DNA from 4 places in the Streptomyces sp. NPDC054783 genome. Region 3 is predicted to be linked to each of the others. Evidence: riboswitches for the same ligand, from Rfam matches in the RefSeq annotation. Region 3 holds a riboswitch; each other region holds the start of a gene.
What was found. A riboswitch is a leader RNA that binds a small molecule or an ion and turns the genes downstream of it on or off. The one in region 3 is predicted to bind cyclic di-AMP.

Region 1 (4,811 bases), on a different contig from region 3:
GCTGGGCACGGTCGCAGGGCGTGCCGACGAACTGTGCCGGTTCGCCGTCCTGTTCGGCGATCCGCAGCTCGCCCTCACCGCCGTCAAGCGCGTCCTGGAGGTGACCCCCGAGGAGGTCCGGGAGGTCGCCAAGGCCCGCCTGCGGCCCGACAACCGAGCGGTCCTCGTCTACGAGCCGCTGTCCGCCGATTCCGCCGAGCACACCGAGGAAGCGGGGCGCGGTGAGGACCCGGAGCAGGAAGCGACCGTAGAGGCCGGTAACGAGAACGAGGAGACGGCCAAGTGACCGAGCTCGCCACCATGGACTTCCACCCCCAGCCGCAGCCCGGCGAGGCCAAGCCGTGGGCGTTCCCGGCCCCCGAGCGGGGCACGCTCGACAACGGCCTGACCGTGCTGCGCTGCCACCGCCCCGGCCAGCAGGTCGTCGCCGTCGAGGTGCTGCTGGACGCGCCCCTGGACGCCGAGCCGGCCGGCCTGGACGGCGTCGCCACGATCATGGCGCGGGCCTTCTCCGAGGGCACCGACAAGCACTCCGCCGAGGAGTTCGCCGCCGAACTGGAGCGCGCGGGCGCCACGCTGGACTCGCACGCCGACCACCCCGGCGTCCGGATCAGCCTGGAGGTGCCGGCCTCCCGCCTGGCCAAGGGGCTCGGTCTGCTCGCCGACGCGCTGCGCGCGCCCGCGTTCGCCGACAGCGAGGTGGAGCGGCTGGTCCGCAACCGCCTGGACGAGATCCCGCACGAGCTGGCCAACCCCTCGCGCCGGGCCGCGAAGGAGCTCTCCAAGGAGCTGTTCCCGGTGGCCTCGCGCATGTCGCGCCCGCGCCAGGGCACCGAGGAGACGGTCGAGAAGATCGACGCCGCCGCCGTACGCGCCTTCTACAGCCGGCACGTACGCCCCGCCACGGCCACCGCGGTCGTCGTCGGCGACCTCACCGGCGTCGACCTGGACGCGCTGCTCGGCGACACCCTGGGCGCCTGGACGGGCACCCCGGGCGAGCCGCGGCCCGTGCCGTCGGTGACCGCGGACGACACCGGACGCGTGGTCATCGTGGACCGGCCCGGCGCCGTCCAGACGCAGTTGCTCATCGGCCGCGTCGGCCCCGACCGGCACGACCGCGTGTGGCCCGCACAGGTGCTCGGCACCTACTGCCTCGGCGGCACCCTCACCTCCCGCCTGGACCGCGTCCTGCGCGAGGAGAAGGGCTACACCTACGGTGTGCGCGCGTTCGGCCAGGTCCTTCGTTCCGCGCCGGACGGTACGGGCGCGTCGATGCTCGCCATCAGCGGCTCCGTGGACACCCCCAACACCGGCCCGGCGCTGGAGGACCTGTGGAAGGTGCTGCGCACCCTCGCCGCGGACGGCCTGACCGACGTCGAGCGGGACGTGGCCGTGCAGAACCTCGTCGGGGTGGCGCCGCTGAAGTACGAGACCGCGGCCGCCGTCGCGAGCACGCTGGCCGACCAGGTCGAGCAGCACCTGCCCGACGACTTCCAGGCGACGCTCTATCAGCAGCTCGCGGCGACGGGCACGGTGGAGGCCACGGCGGCCGCCGTGAACGCCTTCCCGGTGGACCGCCTGGTGACCGTCCTCGTCGGTGACGCCGCTCAGATCAAGGCGCCGGTGGAGGCGCTCGGCATCGGTGAAGTGACCGTGGTGGCGGCCGAGTAGTGCCCGCATGGACGGCTGAGTGACGGCACACGCGCGTGGGGCCCTGACGACCAACTCGTCGTCAGGGCCCCCGGTGTTCCACTCCCTTCCCCAGATGCCCGATTTGAGGCGGAGGTTGCCTGTCTGCCCTGTGGGATGCGCTACAAAAGCCCGGATCGGTTTGGGGTTCGAAAGCAGGCTTTCGTAGCGTCGTCCGGGCTGTTCGTCAGTAGGCAGTGCGCCGCACCCGCGGCACCGGACAGCCATCGCCGAGTCCCCGTACGGCGCGAGCCAGGGGAGCCGGGGACCCACGCAGTCCCTGGGGTGAATCGGGCGCCCGCGCGAGCGCGAGGGAGTCCGTAGGAGACCTTCCTGCTCCGAACCCGTCAGCTAACCCGGTAGGCGAGAGGGAAGGAAAGGACCAGCCACTTCATGGCGTTCATGTGCGCCACCGGGAAGCACCGCAAGCCCGGCCGGGTCAAGCGCACCACCGCTCAGGCGGCAGGCGTCGCGGCCCTCACCACCACCGGTGTCATCGGCACCCTCGCCGCCTCTCCGGCACTCGCCGCCGAGAACACGGTGGAGCAGACCGGGCTCACGCCGGTCCTCGCCGTGAGCGACGGCGTCGCCGAGCACATCGACGCACAGGCCGACGCGCAGCAGCAGGCCGCGGAGCAGAAGGCGGCCGAGGAGGCCGCGGCCAGGAAGGCGAAGGAGGAGCGCGAGGCCAGGGCCCGTGCCGCCCGGGAGGCCGAGCGCAAGCGCCTGAACGCCTTCGTCGCCCCGATAACCGACTCCTACGTCTCCACCGGCTACCAGGCCAGCAGTTCCCTGTGGTCCTCCGGCCACCACACGGGCATCGACTTCCACGCCGCCAGCGGCACCCCCGTCCACGCGGTCGGCTCCGGCACGGTCGTCTCCACCGGCTGGGGCGGCGCGTACGGCAACCAGATCGTGATCCGGATGGCCGACGGCATGTACACCCAGTACGGCCACCTGTCGTCCATCGGCGTCTCGGTCGGTCAGCAGGTCAGCTCCGGGCAGCAGATCGGCCTGGCCGGCGCGACCGGCAACACCACCGGCCCGCACCTGCACTTCGAGGCCCGTACGACCCCCGACTACGGCTCGGACGTCGACCCCGTCGCCTACCTCCGCAAGCACGGCGTGAACGTCTGACGCCCCGTCGCGCGGCACGCGAAGCCCCGGCTCACGAGCCGGGGCTTTCGCCGTTTTTCACGGGCCCCTCCCGACCCGCTGACCAAAAAATATCCATGGATTCCGGACCGCCGTCGGAAATTCCGGCTCATTGGAATAGAGTCACGGAACACGCGTCCATCGTCGACGTTTCACGGGGATTAAGGCGGAGGTCGGTCATGCGTATTCCGGCGCACTCTGTGTGCACGGCCATCCGGGACGACATCGTCGCGGGTGTCTACGAGCGCGGCGGCCGGCTGACCGAGGAAGTCCTGGCCCGCCGCTACGGCGTCTCGCGCGTCCCTGTCCGCGAGGCCCTGCGCACCCTGGAGGCCGAGGGCTTCGTGGTGACCCGCCGGCACGCGGGCGCGTGCGTGGCCGAGCCGACCGAGCAGGAGGCCGCCGACCTGCTGGAGATGCGCCTGCTGCTGGAGCCGCTCGGGGCGGCCCGGGCCGCCCAGCGGCGCACCGAGGCCCATCTGAAGGTGCTGCGCGGCCTCGTCAGGCTGGGCCAGGAGCGGGCCCGCAGTGGCAACAGCGGCGATCTGCGCTCGCTGGGCGGCTGGTTCCACGAGACGCTCGCCCAGGCCTCGGGCAGCTCCTCGCTGACCACGATGCTCGGCCAGCTGCGGCACAAGATCGCCTGGATGTACGCGGTGGAGGCGCCGTCGAGTCCGGTGGATCACTGGGCCGAGCACGGCGCCATCGTCGACGCGGTGGCGCGCGGCGACGGCGAGCGCGCGCGGGCCGTCACGGCGCTGCACACCGAGCGCGCGACGGCCGCGCACCGGCTGCGTTTTTCCGGAAGCCCCGAACGTGTGAGGACTTCGCAACACGCCGTAAACATGTCGGGCCTTCGGCATTAACACGGGCGCCGTATACAAAGAAGAGGTATTCGGCCGCGGACTATTTCCGCGCCCCAATTCCGGTGTGCGCGCAATGAGCCCGGAAACAGCGGAGCCGCGCCGCCCGAAAAGGGCGACGCGGCTCCGCCGTATCAATGCGCTGGTGTTCAGACCGTCTCGGGCAGTTCCTCGAGGCCCTCGGAGACCAGCTTGGCCAGACGGTCCAGGGCGGCGTCGGCGCCCTCGGCGTCGGAGGCGAGGACGATCTCCTCGCCGCCCTGGGCGCCCAGGCCCAGGACAGCCAGCATGGAGGCCGCGTTGACGGGGTTGCCGTCAGCCTTGGCGATCGTCACCGGGACGCCTGCGGCCGTGGCGGCTCGGACGAAGATGGAGGCGGGGCGGGCGTGGAGGCCCTCGGCCCAGCCGACGTTGACGCGGCGCTCAGCCATGTGTTGCTGCCCTTCAGTCTTCAGGGTTGTCTAGACCAGTTTCCCATATCGCGAAGCATGCCCGGAGCGGACCTTCGTCCGCTCCGGCGTGGCGTCGGAACCGCGGCCTCGGTTCCGGCTTCCGTCCTCCACAGACTGCCCCGCGCCGTTGTCGGACGCGAGCCGTACTCTGGGGCCCATGCAGACCTCGGCGGACCGGCAGGACCGGCACCAATACCCCGCCCACTGGGAGGCGGACGTGGTGCTGCGCGACGGGGGTACCGCGCGCATCAGGCCCATCACCGTTGATGACGCCGACCGCCTGGTCAGCTTCTACGAGCAGGTCTCGGACGAGTCGAAGTACTACCGCTTCTTCGCGCCGTACCCCAGGCTCTCCGCCAAGGACGTCCACCGCTTCACGCACCACGACTTTGTGGACCGGGTGGGACTCGCGGCCACCATCGGCGGCGAGTTCATCGCCACCGTACGCTATGACCGCATCGGCCCGGACGGCATGCCCGCGTCCGTACCCGCCGACGAGGCCGAGGTGGCCTTCCTGGTGCAGGACGCCCACCAGGGCCGCGGGGTCGCCTCCGCCCTGCTGGAGCACATCGCGGCGGTCGCCCGCGAGCGCGGCATCCGCCGCTTCGCCGCCGAGGTGCTGCCCGCCAACACCAAGATGATCAAGGTGTTC
Region 2 (4,811 bases), on a different contig from region 3:
CGCAGCACGTGGTAGCCGGGCCGGGGCCGCACCGCCTCGGCGGCCAGCAGTACCACGTACCAGACCAGATCCAGCACGAGCAGCGCCACCGTCACATTGCGCAGCACATCGCGGTCGTCGTCGTTCCACAGGTACATGCCCGCGTCCCCGGCGATGAGCAGGTCCGCCCCGGCCAGCGCCGAGATCGCGAGCGCACCACCCGCGATCCAGTGGTCGCCCGCCCCCTCCAGCACCTGCCGTATGTCGAAGCGGGCCAGCGCCAGGCCGTAGAGCACCAGGCCCAGCCAGAACAGCACCAGCGCCGTGTGTGCGAGCCACGCCGTGCGCTCGGCCGCGTCGAGCGTGGCGCCCAGTACGGCGAGGCTCTCTGTGGCCACACAGCACAGGAACACCGCGCCCGGCATGCGCGGCCTCCAGCGCCGTACGACCAGGACCAGCAGCACCGGCCACAGCAGCGCGGCGAGCGCGAGCAGCGCCTCGGCCAGGGTCTGCCGGCCCAGCGCCGAGATCCGGTTGCCGAGCACCGCGGTCGCGGCGACCGAGGTCAGCGCGCCCGGGCTCTCCGCCTCGGTCACCCAGCGCTCCCGCTCGCCGACCAGCCGCAGGACGAATTCGGCGGCCAGCGCGATCCAGGAGATGCACGCCATCGCCAGCGCCACCCGGGAGACCGACTCGGCTCCGGTCATGTGCAGCCCCACCGACACCACGCCGGTCGCCATCACGGCGGCCCCGGCCGCGGGGGACCGTTCCGCCCACCACGCGCGCAGACCTGAGATGCCGGGCATGCGCCCGATGCTAGGGAGCCGCGGCGTCCCTGCCCGGTGGGCACGCGCGCGTGGAGAACAAAAACGCCGGTACGCGCGTGGAGGCAGGCCGGACGCGTGCGTGGGGGCAGGCCGGACGTGTGCGTTGGGGTAGGCCGGACGTGTGCGTTGGGGTAGGCCGGACGTGTGCGTTGGGGGGCAGGGGAGGCCGTGCGCGGTCGTGGGGACGGGGGGAGAGACCGTGTGGACGTGGCAGGGGAGGCCAAGCGGTCTGGATGGCAGAAGAGGGCGCGCGTGTCCGGAGGAAGAGAAGGCCGCATGCGGGCGTCGGCGCAGGAAAGCCCGACGCGTGCGTGGGTGTGGGAATCAGCGGCTCGTGTGGGGAGGCCGAGGGCGCTGGTGTGCCGTGGGTGGGCCTGTGCGTGGTCGTGCGGTGTGGGGAGGCCGAGGGCGCTGGTGTGCCGTGGGTGGGCCTGTGCGTGGTCGTGCGGTGTGGGGAGGCCGAGGGCGCTGGTATTCCGTGCGTGGGCCTGTGAGTCAGTGGTCCGTGCGGGCAGGCTCAGGGCGCCGCAGGCCGCGCGTGGGGATGTGATTCGGCGACCCGGGCTCGGAGCCCGCGACCCCGCACGCGCGCGTGCACGGGCAATTCGGCGGCACGCGCGCGTGGAGCGGGAAGGACAGGGGGCGCGCCCGCGCCCCCGGGGTGGTGTCAGCCCGGTCGGACCACGCTGTGGATGATCGACTCACCGCCGTAATAGATCGACTCCTCACGGACGTACGCGCCCGGCTTCGGGGCATGGATCATCATGCCGTTGCCTATGTAGACGCCGACGTGGCTGATGTCGTCGTAGAAGAAGATCAGGTCGCCCGGCCGCGCGTCGGCGAGCGAGACCGTGGTGCCCACATTGACCTGGTCGTAGGTGGTGCGCGGAAGGGTGACGCCGGCGGCCCTCCACGCGGCCTGGGTGAGGCCCGAGCAGTCGTAGGAGTCCGGCCCGGTCGCGCCCCACACATAAGGCTTGCCGATCTGCGCGCGGGCGAAGGCGAGCGCCTTCTCGGCCTTCGTGTCGTACGAGCTGGTCGTCGTGGACCCGGTCGAGCCGGAGCCCGTCGAACCGGAGCCCGTCGAACCGGATCCGGAGCCGGACCCCGTGGGCGATGACGACGAGGAGGACGACGATGAAGACGATGAGGCGGCCTGTTGCTGAGCCGCCTGCTGCTTCGCCAGCTCGGCCGCCTTGCGCGCCGCCTCCTGCTGCTTCTGCCGCTCGATGGCGGCCAGCCGCGCCTTCTCCTGGGCCGTCAGCTGCGAGAGCAGTTCGCGCGCCGAGGCCAGTTTCTTCTGGACGGTGGTCTTGGCGGTCTGCAGGTCGTGCTGTGAGTCGGTCAGCGTCTGCAGGCTCTCCGCGGCCTCCCGCCGCTTCTTCATGGTCGCGGCCTGCTCGCCGATGTAGTCGTCGACCGCGTGCTTCTCCCGCGAGGTCAGCCGGTTCATCAGCTGGGTCTGGTCGAAGTAGTCCTGCGGGTCGTTGGCCAGCAGGAAGGTGGCCGTGTCGGGAGCGGCGGTACCGGTGCGGTACTGGGCCGCGGCGAAGGAGCCCAGCTCCTCGCGGGCCTTGTTGAGACCTGCGGTGCGCCGGGCGACGTCGTCGCGCAGGGCGTCGACGCGGCCCCGCTGTCTGCCGGACCGCTCCTTGGCCGCGTCGTACTTCTCGGTCGCCGACTCCGCCTGGCGGTAGAGGTCGTCGACCTTCTTCTCGACCTCCTCCAGGCTCGGCTTGGCGCGATCGGTATTCGGGGCGGCCTCTGCGGTCTGGGAGAGCACGGCCATGGAGGTGAGGGCGGCGGTGGCGAGGGCGGGGGTGCGAAGGCCCGATCCGATGGATCCGCCGGGGCGCGTCTTGCGGTGCGACGCCAAGGGAGGCGACTCCTTCCAATGGGCCGCCTACCGGGTTAGCTGTCGGGTTCGGGCGGTGGTTCGGAAGGGTTGCCCTACGGCGGCGTCCCGGGTGGGAGCCGGCCGATTCACCCCAAAGGTCGGTGGGTCCCCGGCTCCGGACGCCCTGAGGGGCGCGCCGGACTCGGCGGAGGCCGCGCGGCCCGGCGAGGTTCGCCGGTAGGGGTCGTACGGCCCGCACGCACGCTAGCCAACTCGTGTGACTCCTGTGAAGGTTGGTGCGTGATATGTCCGATACATTTTCGTGACCTGGGGCAGGTTTCGCTCCTGTGTCATCGGGCGGTTCCGTTGTGTGAGCAGGCGGAGGCTCATTTTGCGGTCCAGATCAACTCTCTTCCGGAACCGGCCATGTTCCGGGGACGGCGACCGGTTGTCGGTGGGGCGCCCTAGACTCGGAGAGCGATGAGCAGCCTCTTTGACGACAGCTTCCTGGCGGATCTCCAGGCCCCTCGCGGGCACGAGGAGGAGCCCCCGCCGCCGCCCGACGACGATCACGCTCCGGAGCCGCTTCCGGACGATCTGTTCGGCGGGAAGTTCGACGTGCCGCCGGACCGGGAGGCGTACTACCGCGACGGCGCCCCGCGCCCCGCGATCGACCCGGCGGCGCTGCTGGAGGGGCTGAACGACAACCAGCGCGCCGCGGTGGTGCACGCCGGCTCCCCGCTGCTCATCGTGGCCGGCGCCGGTTCGGGCAAGACCCGTGTGCTCACCCACCGCATCGCCCATCTGCTCGCCGAGCGGCATGTGCACCCGGGCCAGATCCTCGCGATCACCTTCACCAACAAGGCCGCGGGCGAGATGAAGGAGCGCGTCGAGCATCTCGTCGGCCCGCGCGCGAACGCGATGTGGGTCATGACCTTCCACAGCGCGTGCGTGCGCATCCTGCGCCGCGAGTCGAAGAGGCTCGGCTTCACGTCGTCGTTCTCGATCTACGACGCCGCCGACAGCAAACGCCTCATGGCCCTGGTCTGCCGCGACCTGGACCTCGACCCCAAGCGCTTCCCGCCGAAGTCGTTCAGCGCCAAGATCAGCAACCTGAAGAACGAGCTGATCGACGAGGAGGACTTCGCCGCCCAGGCCACCGACGGCTTCGAGAAGACCCTCGCCCAGGCCTACGCGCTCTACCAGTCGCGCCTGCGTGAGGCCAACGCGCTCGACTTCGACGACCTGATCATGACGACGGTCAACCTGCTGCGTGCCTTCCCGGACGTCGCCGAGCACTACCGCCGCCGCTTCCGGCACGTCCTGGTCGACGAGTACCAGGACACCAACCACGCCCAGTACGCGCTGGTACGGGAACTTGTCGGCACGGGGGAGCGGTCCGCCGAGGAGGGCGGCACCCCGCCCGGCGAGTACGACCTCCCGCCCGCCGAACTGTGTGTCGTCGGTGACGCGGACCAGTCGATCTACGCCTTCCGGGGCGCGACGATCCGCAACATCCTGCAGTTCGAGGAGGACTACCCGAACGCGACGACGATCCTGCTGGAGCAGAACTACCGCTCCACGCAGACCATCCTGTCCGCCGCCAACGCGGTCATCGAGCGCAACGAGTCCCGCCGCCCGAAGAACCTGTGGACCAACGCGGGCGCCGGCGCGCGGATCACCGGTTACGTCGCCGACACCGAGCACGACGAGGCCCAGTTCGTCTCCGACGAGATAGACCGCCTGGTGGACGCGGGCGATGCCAAGGCCGGCGATGTCGCAGTCTTCTACCGCACCAACGCCCAGTCCCGTGTCTTCGAAGAGGTCTTCATCCGGGTCGGCCTGCCCTACAAGGTCGTCGGCGGTGTCCGCTTCTACGAGCGCAAGGAGGTCCGGGACGTCCTGGCCTACCTGCGCGTCCTCGCCAACCCCGAGGACTCGGTGCCGCTGCGCCGCATCCTCAACGTGCCCAAGCGGGGTATCGGCGAGCGCGCCGAGGCGATGATCGACGCCCTCGCCCAGCGGGAGAGGATCAGCTTCCCGCAGGCGCTCAAGCGCGTGGACGAGGCGTACGGCATGGCCGCGCGCTCCACCAACGCCGTCAAGCGGTTCAACACGCTGATGGAGGACCTGCGTACGATCGTCGAGTCCGGCGCGGGCGCCGCGAC
Region 3 (4,811 bases):
GGGTCCGCAGTCGCAGCGGGCCGAAGCGAAGACGTCGCCGGTCAGGCACTCGGAGTGCAGGCGCACCAGCGGGGCGGTGCCGGGTGCGGGGTCGCCGAGGACGACGGCTACGTGCTCCTGGCCGTCGGCCAGGCCGTGGAAGGTGACGAGTTCGGCGTCGACGCTGTAGCCGTCGTGGAAGCGCAGCGGTACCCGGACGCGGGAGCGCGGCGTGGCGGCGGGGGTGTCGGGCATGCGGGTCCCTCCGGGTGCGGGCAGTGCTTCAGATTTGAAGCAGCGGTACGCACGGGACCCTACCTCATGCTTAAAACTTAAAGCAATCAGGAATCACGAACAGGACGAACGGCGCCGCCAGGGCACGTCCTCCGCCCCGGATTCGGCATCGCCGCCCTGCAACCCGCGCGCGATCCCCGTGCAGATCTCCTCCAGCTGCCGCACCTGCTCCGGTGTGAGCCGGTCGAACAGGGTGGCGCGCACGGTCTCCACGTGCCCGGGCGCCGTACGCTCCAGTGCGGCCATCCCCTCGTCCGTCAGTACGGCGATGCTGCTGCGCTTGTCCCAGCGGCAGTCCTCCCGCCGTACCAGCCCGTTCCGCTCGAGCCGGGTCACCGCGTACGTCAGCCTGCTGCGCGTGATCTTCAACGACTCGGCGAGGTCCGTCATCCGCAGCCGCCGCTCGGGCGCCTCGGACAGGTTGGCCAGCACGGAGTAGAACAGGTGTGGCATGCCGGCGTCCTGCTGGAGCTGTCGGTCGATCGCGTCCTCCAGGAGGTGCGTCGCGGCCATGTACGCGCGCCAGGCGCGCTGCTCCTCGGGGCTGAGCCAGCGGGTCGTCATGCCGCCAGTGTAAGTTTGTTTCAAACTTGAACCAAGACTCGCCTCGCAGGGAGACCGCGCCGATGTCGTACCCGTACGTGCTGCTGTCCGCCGCCGTCTCCCTCGACGGCTACCTGGACGACACCGGCCCCGACCGGCTCCTGCTGTCCAGCCCGGCCGACTTCGACCGGGTCGACGCGGTACGGGCCTCCGTCGACGCCATCCTGATCGGCGCCGGCACGATCCGCGCCGACAACCCGCGGCTTCTGGTCAACTCCGCCGAGCGCCGCGCGGCACGGGTGCGCGAGGGTCGACCGGAGTACCCGCTGAAGGTGACCGTCACCGCCACCGGCGACCTCGATCCCGACGCCAACTTCTGGCACACCGGCGGCGACAAGCTCGTCTGCACGACCGACGAGGGCGCCGAGCGGGCCGCGCGCCGCGTCGGTGACACCGCCGACGTCGTCGCGCTGGGCCCCGGCCTCGACTGGCGGTCCCTGCTGTCCCACCTGCACGACGTGCGCGGGGTCCGGCGGCTGATGGTCGAGGGCGGCGGCACGGTCCACACCCAGCTGCTGCAGCTGGGCCTCGCCGACGAGCTCCAGCTGGTCCTCGCGCCGCTGTTCGTCGGTGACCCGGCAGCGCCCCGCCTGTTCGGCCCCGGCGGCTACCAGGCCGGCCGGCTGCGCCTGACCGAGACCCGCCGGATCGAGGACGTGGTCCTCATGCGCTACGAGCCCACGGCCCCCGGCGCGGGTGCGGTCGCCACCGCCGCCGACCGTCACTGGCTGCGCACCGCCTGCGAACTGGCCGCGCTGTGTCCGCCCTCGCGGACCGCGTTCAGTGTGGGGGCGGTGGTGGTCGCGGCCGACGGCACGGAGCTCGCGCGAGGTCACTCGCGCGAGGGGGACGACCCCGTGGTCCATGCGGAGGAGGCCGCCCTCGCGAAGGTCGACCCGGCGGATGAGCGGTTGGCCGGCGCCACGGTGTACAGCAGCCTGGAGCCCTGCGCCCGGCGGGCCTCGAGGCCCGCGCCCTGTGCCGAGCTGATCCTTCGGGCGGGGGTGCGGAGGGTGGTCACGGCCTGGCGGGAGCCCGACACGTTCGTGGATGCGGCCGACGGGAGCGGAGTCCTGGCGAAGGCCGGCGCGGAGGTGGTCGTCCTGCCCGAGCTGGAGGGACGCGCCAAGGCGCCGAACGGACATCTGCTGGGGTGAGCCGGCCCCGGCCCGCCCCGTGCGGGGGCTGAAAGCACTCAGGGCCGGAATCCAATGGATTCCGGCCCTGAGTTTTGAGTAGCGGGGACAGGATTTGAACCTGCGACCTCTGGGTTATGAGCCCAGCGAGCTACCGAGCTGCTCCACCCCGCGTCGTTGTGTCTCTACTGTACACCACTCGGTGGGTCGTCCGGCGCCACCTGATCGTTTTCACCCAGGGTGACCGGACGACCGCCCTCCGAATAACACCTGAGTCACCATCAAAAACGCCCAGGCTCCTGAGTGGCGGTCAACTCGCCCGGATTTGCTGCACTCCCGGCCGGTAAGTTCCGCTCGGAAAAGGTTAATGATCAAGCCGAACGGCTTGGAAAGTGACTCTCAGGTCTATTAACGTTCGATAACGCAGCGCGGTCGTCCCAGCCGTCACAAGAGGCGGCTCCGTGCGCACGCGCCTAATCCCGCAAGGGAGCCGGGGAACCACCATCTTGGGGTGAATCACGCGGATACCGGCTGGTATACGCGCGTAGGAGACCTTCCTGCTCCGAACCCGTCAGCTAACCCGGTAGGCGGAGGAAGGAAAGGAGTACGCCCGAGTGGCGTCCAACCGGCCCGCCCCAGAAGCCCCGTACGTGCCCGCGCAAGCCCAGCCGGAGACCTTCGGCTACGGCGCCTACCGCGCCGAGGAGGGGCCCTGGGAGGAGTGGAACCCCACCGAGGACTCCGTCACCCCGGTCCGTGGCCGGCACCGCGTCGCCAAGCAACGCGGCGGCTTCGCGCGCAGCTCCACCGTCCTCGGCGTCGGCGTGATGGCCGCGGTCGGCGCGGGCGGCATCGCCAGCGCCAACACCGGCAAGCCGCCGGTCTCCATATCCCTGCCGGACCTGGACTCCGTCGAGCACATCTTCGGCGACTCCTCCGATGCGCCCCAGGCCACTGCGACCGGCCTCAGCAAGGTCGGCGTGACCACCGACAGCGCCGGCAGCGGCAATGCCGGCGAGGCCCTGCGCAACCGGATCATGGCCCAGGCCGAGCAGCAGCAGAGCAAGGCCGACAGCAAGGCCACCGCCGCCGCGATCGCCGCGGCCGACAAGCAGACCGCCGCCGCGGCCGCCACGGCGGAGCAGGCCGCCGCGGCCAAGGCCGCCGCCGCCAAGGAGAAGGCGGAGGCCGACGCCAAGAAGGCCGCCGAGGCCAAGCGGCTGGCCGAGCTGGCCAAGGAGTACACGCTGCCGGTCGTCTCGTACACGATCACCGGTACCTTCGGGCAGCCCGGCGCGATGTGGTCCTCCGGCTACCACACCGGCCTCGACTTCGCCGCCCCCACCGGCACCCTCATCAAGGCCGTCCACGGCGGCACGGTCACCCAGGCCGGCTGGGCGGGCGCCTACGGCTACCGCACCGTCATCACCCTGGACGACGGCACCGAGCTGTGGTTCTGCCACCAGTCCTCGATCAACGTCTCCGTCGGGCAGAAGGTCTCCACCGGCCAGGTCATCGGCCGTGTCGGCGCCACCGGCAACGTCACCGGCCCGCACCTGCACCTGGAGGTCCACCCGAACGGCCAGGCCACCGCCATCGACCCGGCGCCGTGGCTGCGGGAGAAGGGCCTCACCCCCTGACGCGTCCTTCCGGGCGTTCTTGACGCCGGCGGTGGAATGCGATCATCCACCGTCGGCGTTGACATAGGGCATGACCTCTCTGCGCACACTCGGTTCATCCGACCTCCAGGTCTTCCCGCTCTGCCTCGGCGGCAACGTCTTCGGCTGGACCGCCGACGAGGAGACCTCCTTCGCCGTCCTCGACGCCTACACGGCGGCCGGCGGCAACTTCATCGACACCGCCGACTCCTACACGGCGTGGATCGAGGGCCACAAGGGCGGCGAGTCCGAGACGATCATCGGCAAGTGGGTCAAGGCCCGTGGCAACCGCGACCGCGTCGTCATCGCCACCAAGGTCAGCCAGCACCCGGAGTTCCAGGGTCTGTCCGCCGTCAACATCAAGGCCGCCGCCGACGCCTCCCTGCGCCGCCTGGACACCGACTACATCGACCTCTACTACACCCACTTCGACAAGCCCGAGATCCCGGTCGAGGAGATCATCGGCGCGCTGGACGAGCTGGTGAAGGCGGGCAAGGTCCGCCACGTCGCCGCCTCCAACATCAGCCCCGAGCGCCTGAAGGCCTCGCTCGACTTCTCCGACCGCGAGGGCCTGGCCCGCTATGTGGCCCTCCAGCCCCACTACAACCTCGTCTCCCGCGACACCTACGAGGGCCCGCTGCAGGACCTGGCCGCCAAGGAGGGCCTGTCCGCCGTGCCGTACTTCTCCCTGGCCGCGGGCTTCCTGACCGGCAAGTACCGCCCCGGCACCAAGGTCGACAGCGCCCGTGCGGGCCGGGCCCAGGAGCACGCGGAGACCGAGCGCGGCCAGAAGGTCCTCGCGGCCCTGGACGAGATCGCCGCCGCCCATGACGCCCCCGTCGCCACGGTCGCCCTCGCCTGGCTCGCGGCCCAGCCGACGATCACGGCCCCGATCGCCTCGGCCCGCACGCCGGACCAGCTCCCGGCCCTCCTGGACGTGGCGGACCTGCAGCTGACGGAGGAGGAGCTGGCGAGTCTGACGGCAGCGTCTGCCTGACCTTCCTGCCGGCCTGATGCTTCCGCCGCAACGGTGCTCAGCCACGACGGCGGATTCCGGCGGTGCCGAATCCTCCGCAACCCGATGGGTTACGACTGATACGGGTTGTAGGAAGAGTAGGGCGCCGCCGGATAGCCGTACCCC
Region 4 (4,811 bases), on a different contig from region 3:
GCCCCACACGTTCTCGCCGTTGTGGATGAGGCTGTACTCGGAGCCGCTCTCCAGCAGCGACAGCTTCTGCTTCTCGGGGCCGTCGGCGGCGACGCGCAGCGTGTGCGTGCCGGAGACCAGCGAGGTGAGCTGGGACTGCGGGTCCGCGGAGGAGCCGTCGCCGGAGCCCTTGCCGGCGGCGGAGGACAGGTTGTTCGCCAGGCCGCCGAGGTCGGGCAGGCCGAGGTCGGTGTCGATCCGCACGGTGCCGGACATGTGCTGCACGTCCGACTTGGCGATCTTCTCGATGAGCTGCTGCGCCGTGATCCTGGGCAGGTCGGGGTCGCCGGAGGCGGCGAGCGCCGGGACCAGACCGATCGTGGCCGCCGCGACCCCCACCACCGCGACCGGGACCGCGTAACGGGCAGCCTTGCGCCGTGCGGCGGGCCGCTCCTCGTCCCGCGCGGCGTCCACTCGCGCGGCATCCACTGCGTCGTCGGATTCGTACGGTGCCATGTGTGCCTTACCTCCGTCGTCGGCGGCGGCTGTTCTCACGCTGGTCCACCAGAGCCGCCATTCTCACCCGAATCGGTGAGGAGTGGTGATTTCCGTGGCTTCCATCTCACCAAATCAGCCATGAGGAAGCGTCAGACCTCGGAGCCAACTCCGCGTACGCCTGCGGTATGACACGCAGGGGCCGCGACTCCACCAACCCGTAGGGGTCTCACCGGAACGGAGGGCCCCATACGAGGTCGCCGAAGGCGTGCCGTGGCGTACAGCCGAAACCCGGTGAGCCGCACAGCCGGAGGCGGGGCCTCGTGGCCGGGTCAGCCGGCGCGGTGCACCACCGCGTCGCACAGTTCCATCAGCGCGGCCTTGGCGTCGCACTCCCGCAGCGGCACCAGCGCGGCGCGGGCCTCCTCCGCGTACCGGACGGTGTCCCGGCGGGCCTGCTCCAACGCGGGGTGGGCGCGCAGCGCGGCCAGCGCCTCGGCGTGCCGGGCGTCGTCACTGAGGTCGGAGTCGAGCAGCTCGCACAGCGCGATGTCCTCGGGCAGTCCGAGGCGGGCGGCGCGCTCGCGCAGCCGGAGCACGGGCAGGGTCGGGATGCCCTCGCGCAGGTCGGTGCCCGGGGTCTTGCCGGACTCGCGGGAGTCGGAGGCGATGTCCAGGACGTCGTCGGCGAGCTGGAAGGCCACCCCGAGCCGCTCGCCGTACTGGGTGAGCACGTCCACGACCGTCTCGTCGGCACCGGACATCATCGCGCCGAACCGGCAGGAGACCGCCACCAGCGAGCCCGTCTTGCCGCCGAGCACGTCCAGGTAGTGCTCGACCGGGTCGCGGCCGTCGGAGGGGCCGGCGGTCTCGAGGATCTGGCCGGTGACCAGCCGCTCGAAGGCGAGGGCCTGCACCCGGACCGCCTCGGGGCCGAGGTCGGCGAGGATCTGGGAGGCGCGGGCGAAGAGGAAGTCGCCGGTGAGGACCGCGACGGAGTTGCCCCATCGGGTGTTGGCGCTGTCCACGCCGCGCCGCACGGCCGCCTCGTCCATGACGTCGTCGTGGTACAGCGTGGCCAGGTGGGTCAGCTCCACGACCACTGCCGAGGGCACGATGCCCGGCGCGTAGGGGTCACCGAACTGGGCCGCGAGCATCACGAGCAGCGGCCGGAACCGCTTCCCGCCGGCCCGTACGAGGTGCTGCGCGGCCTCCGTGATGAACGGGACCTCGCTCTTGGTGGCCTCGAGCAAGCCTTCCTCGACAGCCGCCAATCCGGCCTGGACATCGGCTTCCAGAGCCTGGTCCCGCACGCTCAGCCCGAACGGCCCGACGACGGTCACGAGGGGTCTCCTGTCTGCTGGTGTCTGCTGGCGATTACACGGTTTGTCGATAGGTCGTTGCCATCACTCAAGTCAGCGTATCCGGTCCCGTTTCGATCACCGATAGCGCCCACCGGTCCAGCCTGGGCGGTATCGGATCACGACCGGTATGTTTTTGATCAAGTGATAAGAGCGGACATTTTCGACTTAACAGGAATCCATGCGGTTTGTCGCGAGCCGACGGGGCGAGCGGAGTAATGCCTACGCCCCGGACAACGACAGGCGCCGCGTCACGGGTTCCACTGCCACCCGCCCGACGCACACCGAATCCCCCATGTCGGATTTGGAATACTTTGTTATTTCGTGAGTTGGGTCACGCACGACCTCCGGCGCCACGGAACCGCCAGACCACCTCCCACCTTGCCCCGTCCGCGAGTTGAGGGTTGGCAAACGCAAAGGATCAAGTATCCCAAACGGCACACACCAAGGTCAAATAGGGCGTTGTGTGACTCAGGCACTTGTTCCCGACATGTGCTCTCGCATACGTTCCGGGCCGTCGGGCGGACGCCGAATCCTGCCGCCGCCCGCGTAACCCATCGACGAACTCATTCGTACGGCAGGAGCGGGGGACCCAGGTAAGTCCGCCGGACCGGACGGCACACGCCGCGCCGCGACGGCTAGGGGTGAAGCCATGCCTTCTCACGAAGGCACGGCCGGGCACCTCCCCGCCCGAACCCGACAGCTCACCTCGCAGGCGCCGGAGAGGACTTCCCCATGCCCACTGCCGCTCAGCACCGCCGCACCCGCACCACCCGCCTCGCCCGCGCCCTCGCCGTCGCCGGCACCGGTGCCGCCGTCCTCGCCGTGTCGCTCGTCGGCGCCACCAGCGCCTCCGCGGCCACCGGCACGACCACCAAGGCGGCCTCCACCACCCTCGCCGGGTACCCGAACAACCTCGACGGCTGGATCCGCGAGTCCCTTGCGATCATGGCCCAGAAGGGCATCCCGGGCACCTACAACGGCATTTACCGCAACATCATGCGGGAGTCCTCCGGCAACCCCAAGGCCATCAACCTCTGGGACTCCAACGCCGCCGCGGGCATCCCCTCCAAGGGCCTGCTCCAGGTGATCGACCCGACCTTCAACACGTACCACGTGGCCGGCACCTCCTTCGACCCCTACGACCCGGTCGCCAACATCACCGCGGCCTGCAACTACGCCGCCGCCCGGTACGGGTCGATCGACAACGTGTTCAGCGCGTACTGACAGTCCCGCTGACCGGCACGGCATCGGCCGTCCGGCGCGTGCCCACACCTGACGGAGGGGCACCCGCCGGGCGGCCGTCGCTCATTCCGGGGACGGCCGTACGCCTGGGAGGACCCCGCCCGGGGACGGTCGTGTACAAGGAGGGCCGGTACCGGGGACGGTCCTGTACTGATGTTCCGGTCAGTCGGTCGGGAACAGTCTTTCGAGGACGACGGCGACACCGTCGTCCTCGTTCGACAGGGTGATCTCATCGGCCGCCGTCTTGAGTTCGGGATGCGCGTTGGCCATGGCGGCCCCGTGTCCGGCCCAGTCGAACATCGGGATGTCGTTGGGCATGTCGCCGAACGCCAGCGCCTCCTCCGCCGCGATCCCGAGCCGCTCGGCGGCCAGCGCGAGACCGGTCGCCTTGGTCACCCCGGACGGCTGGAGCTCCACGGTCCCCGGCCCGGACATGGTGACCGTGGCCAGCGAGCCCACCACCGCGCGCGCGGTGGCTGCCAACTCGTCGTCGGACAGGCTGGCGTGGCGAAGCAGCACCTTGCTGATCGGCGCGCACCACAGGTCGTCGCGCCGGCCGACCCGGACCGCGGGCAGGGTCGGGTGCGGCATCCGGTACCCGGGCTCGATGAGCGTGAGCCCGTCGACCCCGTCCTGGTCGACGGCCGCGTACACCTGCCCCACCTCGGCCTCGATCTTGCCGAGCGCGGTCTCGGCCAGCTCCCGGTCCAGCCGGACCGACCACAGCAGGCGGCCGGTCCCGGCGTCGTAGACCTGTGCGCCCTGCCCGCACACCGCGAGTCCTGTGCAGCCGAGGTTTGCCAGTAGCGGCCGTACCCGCGGGGCCGGGCGGCCCGTCACCACCAGGTGCCGGGCACCGGCCCGCGCCACCCGCGCGAGCGCGGCGAGCGACCGGTCGGAGACCGTGTCGTCGCCGCGCAGCAGCGTTCCGTCCAGGTCGGTGGCGATCAGTGCGTACACGGGGGTGGCTGCCATGATCAGAGAATACGGATACCGGGCCCCGCCGACTCACCTTGTCGCCCTGCGCACTTACGTACCAGTCCACCCCAAGTAGTGCCTCCCGGCTCCTCGTTGATGAGGCGGATCGGCCCAGTCGGCGGCTTCAGCCATGGGCCGACGCCAGGTGTTTCGTCAGCCGCGGTGAGGCGAACTCCGTGCCGCAGACGAAGCGCATCACCGGGCCGTACGACGACGCCGCCGGCAGACCGGTGAAGTACAGGCCGGGAACGGACGAGACGAAGCCCGGGCCGAGCTTCGGCGTGCCGCGGCTCACCGCGAGCCGGGTGCGCAGCTCGTGGCCGAGGAAATCCATGGCCGCGATGTCGACGCGGTAGCCGGTGGCGGCGATGACGTGGTCGGCGGTGAGCCGCTCGGGGTGCCCGCCGTGGGTGCGGACGGTCAGGACGGGGCTGCCGTCCGGTGCCTCCGCGCTCACCACCCGCGCCACGTCCTGCACCTGTACGGCGCTCTCGAAGCGCTCGCGCAGCCACCAGGCGCCGAGCGGTCCGAGGACCCGGCGGACCAGGAAGTGGCGGGTGCCCTCGGGCAGATAGCGGTAGGGGTGCGGGTAGTAGCTGAACGCCCACAGCGACCAGGCGCGGCCGAACGGCGACTCGGGGCGCAGCTTGGGCTGCTGCCAGGGCGGCGCGCCGAACGCGACCCGGCCGCGGCCGCGCGCGACGACACGCACGCGTGCCCCCGCCTCGGCGGCGAGCGCCGCCGTCTCCAGCG

Region 1: it holds a riboswitch for cyclic di-AMP, as region 3 does, so the genes downstream of both, ACWGJ5_RS14130 (M23 family metallopeptidase) here and ACWGJ5_RS09520 (M23 family metallopeptidase) in region 3, are expected to answer to the same signal.
Region 2: it holds a riboswitch for cyclic di-AMP, as region 3 does, so the genes downstream of both, ACWGJ5_RS18475 (NlpC/P60 family protein) here and ACWGJ5_RS09520 (M23 family metallopeptidase) in region 3, are expected to answer to the same signal.
Region 4: it holds a riboswitch for cyclic di-AMP, as region 3 does, so the genes downstream of both, ACWGJ5_RS31595 (transglycosylase SLT domain-containing protein) here and ACWGJ5_RS09520 (M23 family metallopeptidase) in region 3, are expected to answer to the same signal.

Annotation. Positions count from the first base shown of each region.
Region 1 covers NZ_JBSHAY010000006.1:211,683-216,493, reverse strand. Annotated here, with positions in the region: gene ACWGJ5_RS14140 (M16 family metallopeptidase) at 1-286, shown strand, start outside; gene ACWGJ5_RS14135 (M16 family metallopeptidase) at 283-1,671, shown strand; cyclic di-AMP (ydaO/yuaA leader) riboswitch at 1,908-2,070, shown strand; gene ACWGJ5_RS14130 (M23 family metallopeptidase) at 2,083-2,826, shown strand; gene ACWGJ5_RS14125 (GntR family transcriptional regulator) at 3,024-3,710, shown strand; gene ACWGJ5_RS14120 (HPr family phosphocarrier protein) at 3,857-4,138, opposite strand; gene ACWGJ5_RS14115 (bifunctional acetate--CoA ligase family protein/GNAT family N-acetyltransferase) at 4,317-4,811, shown strand, end outside.
Region 2 covers NZ_JBSHAY010000009.1:163,567-168,377, forward strand. Annotated here, with positions in the region: gene ACWGJ5_RS18470 (tellurite resistance/C4-dicarboxylate transporter family protein) at 1-785, opposite strand, end outside; gene ACWGJ5_RS18475 (NlpC/P60 family protein) at 1,474-2,682, opposite strand; cyclic di-AMP (ydaO/yuaA leader) riboswitch at 2,690-2,861, opposite strand; gene pcrA (DNA helicase PcrA) at 3,124-4,811, shown strand, end outside.
Region 3 covers NZ_JBSHAY010000003.1:557,082-561,892, forward strand. Annotated here, with positions in the region: gene ACWGJ5_RS09500 (GTP cyclohydrolase II) at 1-234, opposite strand, end outside; gene ACWGJ5_RS09505 (MarR family winged helix-turn-helix transcriptional regulator) at 328-837, opposite strand; gene ACWGJ5_RS09510 (dihydrofolate reductase family protein) at 900-2,033, shown strand; tRNA gene ACWGJ5_RS09515 (tRNA-Met) at 2,113-2,186, opposite strand; cyclic di-AMP (ydaO/yuaA leader) riboswitch at 2,473-2,617, shown strand; gene ACWGJ5_RS09520 (M23 family metallopeptidase) at 2,627-3,652, shown strand; gene ACWGJ5_RS09525 (aldo/keto reductase) at 3,723-4,667, shown strand; gene ACWGJ5_RS09530 (PrsW family intramembrane metalloprotease) at 4,757-4,811, opposite strand, start outside.
Region 4 covers NZ_JBSHAY010000022.1:136,883-141,693, reverse strand. Annotated here, with positions in the region: gene ACWGJ5_RS31605 (LolA family protein) at 1-495, opposite strand, end outside; gene ACWGJ5_RS31600 (polyprenyl synthetase family protein) at 807-1,817, opposite strand; cyclic di-AMP (ydaO/yuaA leader) riboswitch at 2,384-2,566, shown strand; gene ACWGJ5_RS31595 (transglycosylase SLT domain-containing protein) at 2,571-3,062, shown strand; gene ACWGJ5_RS31590 (HAD family hydrolase) at 3,243-4,055, opposite strand; gene ACWGJ5_RS31585 (FAD-dependent oxidoreductase) at 4,183-4,811, opposite strand, start outside.